4 regions of the Rhizobium sp. A37_96 genome follow, and region 1 is predicted to be linked to each of the others. Evidence: riboswitches for the same ligand, from Rfam matches in the RefSeq annotation. Region 1 holds a riboswitch; each other region holds the start of a gene.
The links. A riboswitch is a leader RNA that binds a small molecule or an ion and turns the genes downstream of it on or off. The one in region 1 is predicted to bind cobalamin.
Positions count from the first base shown of each region.

Region 2: linked by a shared signal. The riboswitch ahead of ACQZ6J_RS01280 (DUF1636 family protein) and the one ahead of ACQZ6J_RS10025 (aromatic ring-hydroxylating oxygenase subunit alpha) in region 1 are both predicted to bind cobalamin.
Region 3: linked by a shared signal. The riboswitch ahead of metE (5-methyltetrahydropteroyltriglutamate--homocysteine S-methyltransferase) and the one ahead of ACQZ6J_RS10025 (aromatic ring-hydroxylating oxygenase subunit alpha) in region 1 are both predicted to bind cobalamin.
Region 4: linked by a shared signal. The riboswitch ahead of cobU (bifunctional adenosylcobinamide kinase/adenosylcobinamide-phosphate guanylyltransferase) and the one ahead of ACQZ6J_RS10025 (aromatic ring-hydroxylating oxygenase subunit alpha) in region 1 are both predicted to bind cobalamin.

Region 1 covers NZ_JBNWDS010000002.1:741,914-744,106, forward strand. Annotated here, with positions in the region: gene ACQZ6J_RS10015 (DUF6656 family protein) at 1-378, opposite strand, end outside; gene ACQZ6J_RS10020 (ACT domain-containing protein) at 482-895, shown strand; cobalamin riboswitch at 1,113-1,317, shown strand; gene ACQZ6J_RS10025 (aromatic ring-hydroxylating oxygenase subunit alpha) at 1,416-2,193, shown strand, end outside.
Region 2 covers NZ_JBNWDS010000001.1:269,338-271,530, forward strand. Annotated here, with positions in the region: gene ACQZ6J_RS01275 (ABC transporter ATP-binding protein) at 1-705, opposite strand, end outside; gene ACQZ6J_RS01280 (DUF1636 family protein) at 715-1,128, opposite strand; cobalamin riboswitch at 1,237-1,453, opposite strand; gene ACQZ6J_RS01285 (FAD/NAD(P)-binding protein) at 1,648-2,193, opposite strand, start outside.
Region 3 covers NZ_JBNWDS010000001.1:747,938-750,130, forward strand. Annotated here, with positions in the region: gene metE (5-methyltetrahydropteroyltriglutamate--homocysteine S-methyltransferase) at 1-1,426, opposite strand, end outside; cobalamin riboswitch at 1,525-1,736, opposite strand; gene ACQZ6J_RS03630 (hypothetical protein) at 2,138-2,193, opposite strand, start outside.
Region 4 covers NZ_JBNWDS010000001.1:229,629-231,821, forward strand. Annotated here, with positions in the region: gene cobW (cobalamin biosynthesis protein CobW) at 1-755, opposite strand, end outside; gene cobU (bifunctional adenosylcobinamide kinase/adenosylcobinamide-phosphate guanylyltransferase) at 761-1,285, opposite strand; cobalamin riboswitch at 1,604-1,826, opposite strand; gene ACQZ6J_RS01110 (chloride channel protein) at 2,008-2,193, shown strand, end outside.

The DNA of each region.
Region 1 (2,193 bases):
GAAGAAGTTGGCGATATAGAAGGCCCAGTTCACGTCCTCATATTGCGCGAACTGTGTCCGCGCGGCTGTAACGTGACAATAGCCGAGATGCGGCGTGTCCTTCAGCGTGTGATGAAAGATGAGCTTCGGAAAACGGATGGATTTGTGGAAGCTGTTGAGCCGGTCATGGGTCTTTTCGCCGGCATCCCTGAGCTTCAGCGCGGTACGCTCGGCCACCTGCTGATGACTGAGGTATTCGCGCTCTTCCGCAAGCCAATGCGGCCTGTCGCGGTTGATGCGGCCCGTGCGCAGGAATTCGCTGTGCCCCGTCGTCGGTGCCGCCGGCGCCGGTTCGGGGTCGGCGGGCTTCCCAGCGTCGAAATATCTGAGTTTGGCCATGCCGGATCTCGCTATAAAACTCTCTATGCGGGACGATAGATCGCAGAGCTTGAGCCGGGCTTAACCGCGCCGGGCCGGCAAACCTTCGAGGAGACGAAAGAACATGCCAGGAATGACCGATCTCACGCAGCTGCTTTCCGGCATGAAGCCTCATCTCGTCGAGGGTGAGTTCGTCTATTGCACCGTGCCGGCCTCCGCGCTCGCGGATCATCTGCATCTGGAGCCGATCGGGCTTTTCCGGGAGAAGGAAGGCGTGACGCTGATCCTTCCCCTGGAGACGGCGAAGCAAGCGGGGCTTCCGGCGGCACCGGCAATGCGGATGATTACGCTCGAGGTCCACTCGTCTCTCGAGGCCGTGGGCCTGACGGCGGCCTTCGCCACGGCCCTTGGAAACGAGGGGATCAGCGCCAATGTCGTTGCCGCTTACTATCACGATCATATCTTCGTGCCGGCTGCCGATGCCGGGCGTGCGATGGCCGCCCTGATGGCGCTTTCCGCCGCCCAATCATCCCCCTGAGCGCCGGCCGGCGGCTGATCTGTCGCAATCAGAATAAAGCGTCATCGATGCGATGTGGATGGCGCATATGCCGCACTTTCCACGCAGGCACATAAGAGCTTGAATTACCTTCCTATATTGGCGCTGTTTGCAACCGTCCCACGGCCCCGTTTCACCTGTCGTCAATTTCGAAGCCGATGTCGCATTGCAGCGCAGCCGCCGACAGGGCCGAGGGATATGATGATATCAATCTCAAGGTGCCGTCTGCTAGGGAGGCGGAGAATTGGGAAGCCGGTCAAAATCCGGCGCTGCCCCCGCAACGGTGGTGGAGTAAGGCATGGCGGATAAAGCCACTGGGTCTGGTCGGCCTGGGAAGGTGCCATGGGGTTCTGGAAACAGGGCCGCTCCAGAGCCCGGAAACCAGCCTTGGGCACATATGGTTTACTGACCGCGGCGGGCGGCCAGGACATTGCACCCGGCTGTTCCCAACCGGCCGCGCATGTCCTCTGCTCGTCTCCCGGTACTGCGCGAGGATAGGCAAATGGATATCAACAGCAATGTTTTGCGGCAATTGAAAAATCGCCGGCCGGGTTTCAGCCTGGAGCAACCCTTCTACACCGACGCCGAGTACTTCAAGCTCGACATGGAGATGATCTACTATCGCGACTGGCTGTTCATCGGTCACGATTGCGAAGTGCCGCGCGCGGGCAACTACTTCACCGTCCAGATCGGCGATTACCCGATCGTCATCGTTCGCGGCCGCGACCAGGTTATCCGCGCCTTCCACAACAGCTGTCGCCATCGCGGTTCGCGCGTCTGCACGACCGATCGCGGTTCCTCGGCAAAGCTGGTCTGCCCCTATCATCAGTGGACCTACGAGCTCGACGGCTCCTTGCTGTTCGCCCGCCAGATGGCCGAGGATTTCGACAAGACCCAGTATTCGCTGAAGCCGGTCCATTGCGAAAGCGTCGGCGGCTACATCTTCATCTGCCTGGCAAAGAACGCTCCGGACTTCGCGTCCGTCCGCGCCACGATCGAACCCTACATGGCGCCGCACCGCATCAGCGAAGCCAAGATCGCCTTCCAGAGCACCATCATCGAAAAAGGCAACTGGAAGCTGGTGTGGGAAAACAATCGCGAGTGCTATCACTGCGCCGCCAATCATCCCGAACTTTGCCGCACCTTCCCGGAAGCGCCGACCGTCAGCGGCGTGCAGGGCGCGATGAGCGATCCCGTGATCACCGCGCATTGGGCGCATTGCGAAGCCGCCGGCCTGCCGAGCGAGTTCAAGCTCTCTCCGGATGGGCAGTTCCGCACGG
Region 2 (2,193 bases), on a different contig from region 1:
GGACACATGTTCGACGGTGAGCACATCCGCCGGTTCGCCATGCCCCGTGAGACGCCCGCAATCGAGAACGGCGACATGTGTCGCAAAGTCCGCTGCAAGGTTGATGTCGTGCAGCGTCGTAATGATCGTTGGCCCCAACCCCTTCAACAGCTCGAGAATCTCAAGCTGGTGGCGGATGTCGAGGTGGTTGGTCGGCTCGTCGAGAATGATGAGCTCAGGCTCCTGCGCCAGCGCACGCGCAATCAGTGCCCGCTGCTTTTCGCCGCCGGACAGCGACGCGAACTGCCGCAGCGCCAAAGGCTCCAGCTCCAGGCGTGCAAGAGCCTTGGTCGTGACGTCGTGATCCCGGTCGCTCCGGCGCGCCATGCCCTTGCGATGCGGAATTCTGCCCATCAGCACCACGTCGCGCACGCTGAAGGGAAAATCGCCCGGTGTCTCCTGCGGCACGACGGCGATCCGTTGCGCCGCCTCCCTGGGAGCGATGGACCAGAGATCGACGCCATCGAGCCGCACCGTGCCCCGCTGCGGCTTGAGGCCGCGATAGAGGCAGCGCAACAGGGTCGACTTGCCGGCTCCGTTCGGGCCGATGATGGCCAGCCGGGCGCCGGCTTCGATAGACAGCGTGATGCCGCTGATGATCGGCATGCTTTTCTGAGGCCCCCAGGTGACGCCATCGGCGTACAATCGCGCGCTTCGTTCGGACATCGTGGGCTCCTATTGCAACGGCGACAGCTGGTATTCGGCCGAGACTATGGCAGCCGGAATGCGCGCCAGCGTCTTGCCGCCGAGCGCTCTCGGCCTCTCGCTCTCGCGCGTCAGCCCATCCGGGCGATCCCGATACAGCCGCGCAAAGGAAACGAGCGCTCCAATATCGGCAGCGTCCTCGATGTCACCGAAAAGATAGGTCGCTTTTGCCGTTGCCTGAAACGCGACCGTACAGGGTCGTTCGCAGCCCGCCATGCAGACGCTGCCTTCAAGGCTGAAATCATCGGAAAGCACTCTGCCCGCTTGGGAAATGGCCACTTGCAGATGTTTCAAAAGATCGAGACCGGGCCGGCATGGCCTGCCGACGTGGCGGCAATTGGTGCAGACGGTAATCCGGTGCGCTGCCGCTTTTGCTTTGTCCATGAAATGCCTCCCGGAGAATTCGCCGGAGGCAAAGTCAAGATAGGGCCAACGGACGCAACGGCGTCCCCGCCCAACCACTGATTTTCCATCGGAACACCCCGTCCGTTACGGTTGATATCATCGATGGCAGGTCTCCTGGCTCGCGGGTCACAACCCGTTCGCGCCTTCCCGGCAAAAAGCCAGTGGCATGCTGCGAACGCGCTCTCCGCTTACAGTTGCGGGGGCAGCCACGGTTTTGGCCCCTGATGGGTAGTCCGCACCGTGTTCCCTTTTCAGCCACCTTCAGGATCAATCCGAGGGCAGCACCATCGAGGCTATTCATCTCATAGAAAACGGAGGTGGGCAACGGCGATGTCATGTGCGCTTTCGTTTGTCCTTGGGTTCGGCATAGGCCATAGCTTTTGTTACGTTATTACATAACAAATAACAACCTGCTATTTTCACCCTCCGACATCGCACCTGTGGGGAAGCGGCGGAAGGACAGCCGACTTGGCATAACGAGAGGAAACCGGGGAGTTGCTACACCGCCTTGCACTGCGGATGGAAACGCTCGGCGACGCTTTCCGCTGCCGCATAGGCCTGCGTCACGATTTCCGGCACCAGATCGATGTCGGGGAGACTGCCAAGACCCAGGGGACCGATGGCAAAGAGCCCTTCCGTCGTGCGGCCGTTCACCTCAAGCGCCCCTGCCGCCTCGACGGCAAGGCCGAGACCGAGCTCGTCCGGCACCGCAAGACCGGTGTCGATCAGGCTCCGCAGCAGCGGGGCATTCAGATCGGGCGCCTGGCATCGACAGTCGATCACATCGTCGGCATAGAGCTGTTCGGTCTCCTGCCGCCCTGCCGGTCTCAAGACCAGCCCAGTCGGCGTTCGCCGGATGAAATGGCCACGCCGCAGCAAGGTATTTCCCTCGGCCAGCTCCTGCTTCAGGCGAACATGCAGCGCCTCGGGCAGCCGGTTGCGATGGCTGTCGTAGAGCGCCCTGAGATGCCGGTTGAACTGCTGCTTCTGGCCGGCCGGCAAGGACCGCCAAAGCGACCGCGCATGCTTGCGCAAGCCGTTCAT
Region 3 (2,193 bases), on a different contig from region 1:
AGGCCTCGTAGTCGACATAGCTGAGCTCTCCCTTGTCGTGCAGCGAGCGCGCCTTGCGGACCTCGGCCGTCTGCGGGAACGAGCCGATGGTCGTTGTCGGGAGGGCCGGCAGCTTGAACCGGCGATGCTGGATCGGCTGGCGGGCCGAAAACGGCGATTGCCGTTTTTGCTCGATGCCCCGCAGCTCATGAAGCCTGCCCTGGACGAGCGGATCATGCACCCGGACGGAAGTCAGCCGGGCATGCATGGTCTGCTGCGATGCCGTGAGCGACGAGGCGTCATCGCCGGCCGTGAAATGGCGGCCAAGCAGGGCGATTTCGTCGAGCTTCTGCGTCGCGAATGCGAGCCAGGAGCGAAGTTCGTCGTCAAGGGCCGTTTCCAGTTCGATGTCGATCGGGACATGCAGCAGCGAGCAGGACGGCGCAATCACGATATCCGCCTCGCCGCGAAGCGCGGCCACGGCGGCAATGCGTGAGGCGATGGCCTGAAGATCGCTTCGCCAGATGTTGCGCCCGTCGATGATCCCGAGAGACAAAGCGAGATGCGCCGGCGCACGACGGACGATATCCTCCAGCGTGCTGCCGCCGCGAACGAGATCGAGATGCAATCCGGCGACGGGAAGCTGCAGAGCGATGTCGAGATTGTCGCCCAGCGACCCGAAATAGGTCGCAAGCACGAGCTTGAGGTTTGGTGCTGCCTTGGCGAGCGCCTTATACGCCAGCGCGAAGGCCTGCCTTTCCTTGTCGGAGAGATCGAGGACCAGAGCCGGCTCATCCACCTGGACGCTGTCGACGCCTGCGTCGGCCAGCTCGGACAGGATGCGGGCATAGACTGGCAGCAGCCGCTCCAGAAGGTCGATCGGAGCGGAATCGTCGAGCGCCTTGCTGAGCTTCAGGAAGGTCACCGGCCCGAGGATCACCGGCCGGGTGTGGATGCCGAGCGCCTTCGCCTCCAGAAAGGCTTCGAGAGGCCGGTTGGATGTCAGCTCGAAGCGCTGATCGGCTTTGAGTTCCGGCACCATGTAGTGGTAGTTCGTATCGAACCACTTCGTCATCTCGAGCGCGGCCGCACCGGCTGCATGGTGCGCATGTCCGCAATCGGCGTGTCCGTTACCGGACGAACCGCGGGCCATCGCGAAATAGACGTCGAGATCGACCGGTCCCCCGCGCCATCCGTAGACCGGAGGCACAGCGCCCACCATGACCGCCGTGTCGAGAACGTGGTCGTAGAAGGAGAAGTCGTTGGAGGGGATGATGTCGATCCCTTTTTCCCGTTGCAGTCGCCAATGATCGGCGCGGAGCGTTCTGGCAGTCTCCAGAAGCGCGGCCCGATCGGTCTTGCCGGCCCAATAGGATTCGAGCGCGAACTTCAGTTCGCGATGTCTTCCAATACGTGGAAAACCGAGATTTGCGGTCTTGATGGTCATTTCCTTACCCCGAAGGTTGTGGGCAAGGCATTGGCTGACGCATCGACGATAGGCACAGTGCGCCCGTCGCAACGCGGCACACCGGGACACCCCGCCCGTGGACGTTATCTATCGCGGCAGGTCTCCTGGCTTGCGGGTCATCGCTACCGTTCCGTCTTCCCGAGGCGTCTTCCTCAGTGACATGGTGGAACGGCGGCTCTCCGCCTACAGTTGCGGGGGCAGCTTCGGCATGGACGAACATCGTCGCACCGAATTCCCTCTTAGCTCATCCGCATTGGCGCGGGTAAGAACCACGATGGCGTCAACATGAACGACGCAGGCGCAAGCGTCAAGGAGATATAAAGATATCTTTATATCTTGGTTTGGAATTGCGTGAGCTGCAGATCATGGGCATCGGAGACGCATCGACCGTGCGCGGCCCCAATAACGCTGCCATCCATGGCGAATGGTTTGCTGCAGCGTCTCGATGGGAAAAGGTTGCCGCTTTGAGGCCCGTACGCGATCGCGAGTGAAAGCGGACGCAAACGACCGAGAAAAGCATAACGCCCCTCCGGCCTCCGAAGCCTGCGGAAAATCCGCAGGCGACAACGCAACCAGGCCAGACCCGAGACATTTTGGCCCAGGCTGGAGTGACGGCCGGCAGGAAATCTCTCGCCGTGCCGGCGCCTTGCTTCGATTGGCTAATCGGCCGAGCTGCCGTTCGCCACGAATTTAGTGGTTCTTGTTCGGCCCTTTGCCGGTGGTGAAGCTGCAGGTTTTGATCTTGC
Region 4 (2,193 bases), on a different contig from region 1:
TCGTGCGGCGTGCCGTCTTCATGCTCGAGCTCGTGATGCGATTTGCGGTTGACGATATCGCCCTCGGTGCCGATGCCGAGGCCGAGCAGGACGGCAGCCGGCACATCGCCGTTCTTGGCTTCGATGATCGTCGGCTTGCGGGCAGTGCGCGAGGCGACTTCCGCACGGACACGACCGAGGCCGGCAACATCGATCAGGTCGGTCTTGTTGAGAACGATCAGATCGGCGCAAGTCAGCTGGTCCTCGAAAAGCTCCTCGATCGGGCTTTCGTGGTCGAGCGAATCGTCCTCGACGCGGCGAGCCTCGACGGCATCGTGATCGTCGGCGAAACGGCCGGCGGCAACGGCGGCGCTATCGACCACGGTGATGACGCCATCGACGGTGACCTGCGTGCGGATGTCAGGCCAGTTGAAAGCGGCGACCAGCGGCTGCGGCAGCGCAAGGCCGGAGGTCTCGATGACGATGTGATCCGGGCGCGCATCGCGCTCCAGAAGCTTCGTCATGGTGGGAATGAAGTCGTCGGCGACGGTGCAGCAGATGCAGCCATTGGTCAGCTCGATGATATCGTCTTCGGTGCAGTTCTCCGCGCCGCAGCCCTTGAGCACGTCGCCGTCGACGCCGAGATCGCCGAATTCGTTGATGATCAGCGCGATCTTCTTGCCACCGGCATTCTGCAGGAGGTTGCGGATCATCGTCGTCTTGCCGGCTCCCAGAAAGCCGGTGATGACGGTGGCGGGAATCTTTTCCTGGTTCATATGGATCAACCCTTCATTTTCAGCGGCAAGCCCGCTGCGATAAAATAAACTTCGGCACTCGCCGCCGCGACCATCTGGTGCAACCGGCCGGCATGGTCGCGAAATTCGCGCGCCATGCGATTGTCAGGCACGATACCGAGACCCACCTCGTTGGAGACGAGAACGAGCCGCGCTCGCGCCGTCGGCAGAAACGCGGTAAGGGCCGCAAACTCCGCGGCAATGTCGCGCTCCGCCATCATCAGATTGGTCACCCAGAGCGTCAGGCAGTCCACCAGCACGGAGCGCTCGTCGGCATCGATCGCGGCAAGCCGCGCCACGAGATCGATCGGCTCTTCATGCGTCTGCCATAGATCGCCGCGGTCGGCACGGTGCTGCGCGATGCGCTCGCGCATTTCATCGTCCCACGCCTGCCCTGTCGCCACATAGTGACGTTCGAGCCCCGTGTCCGAAACCAGGGATTCGGCAAATCTGGATTTGCCGGAACGTGCGCCGCCGAGGACGAAAACAGACCGGGAATTCGAAGAGGACATGCGTTATTTCCGCTCCCACGCGACAGCGAGGGTCGGCAGCATCGGGCTGATACCGGAAAATTGGCGTCTACACGCCGAAAACTCGTCTTGCGCCATGACAACCTCCGTGCTGGCAGCGGAACTCGCGTTCCTGGAACAGGCTCTGCGCCCGGCACGCATGGCAGGTCTCCTGGCTCGCGGATAAGGCGCCACGATCGGGGCGGACCGAAACCGGTCGCTCCCGATCGTAGCCCAGCGGGTCTTTCTCGCCTTCCCGGCAGCGCATCATGAAAAGGCGGACGATTCGTAGACTTGAGAGGCGTCCAACCCCGGTAGATCATGATGCCACACCAGTGGCTTTTCCGGCTTGAAGCTGCTCCGCCTGTTCGCCCCATGCGAACGATCGGCGGGATGGCTGTCAAACCGGACGAAAGTCCCTGACCGCTCTACAGTCGCGGGGTCGGCTGTGATGAGAACGCCCGGATTGGGTCCGCCCCTTCACATTCCCTTTTCATCCCATGCGACAGATCGCCGCTCGGGAACCATTCGTTATGCCGGCAATGATTAGGCTTTCACTTAGTTCAAGTCAATCAAGGGCATGGATGCGACGCGCACCGTCCTGATTGCGAAATCGGCTGAAAATTCCCAAAAGACCGGCGGCTTTTTTGCCGTATTTCTTTGATGTTAGGAGTTTATAGAGGGTAAGCCCTCACATTCTAGTAAAAACGTATCGTCCGCTCCCAATGTTGCAGAAATTCCAACCGCGCCGCCTCGGCGTCTTCTCGGCCTTTTTCGACCTCGGTCGATTCAGGGCATTGCTGCGCCGTGGCGAATTGGGGCTTGTGTTCGCCGGCGCGCTGGTAGGGGTAGCCTCCGGCTGCGCCGTGACCGCGATGAGCTTCGTCTCGCGCAAGCTTCACAGCGTCATC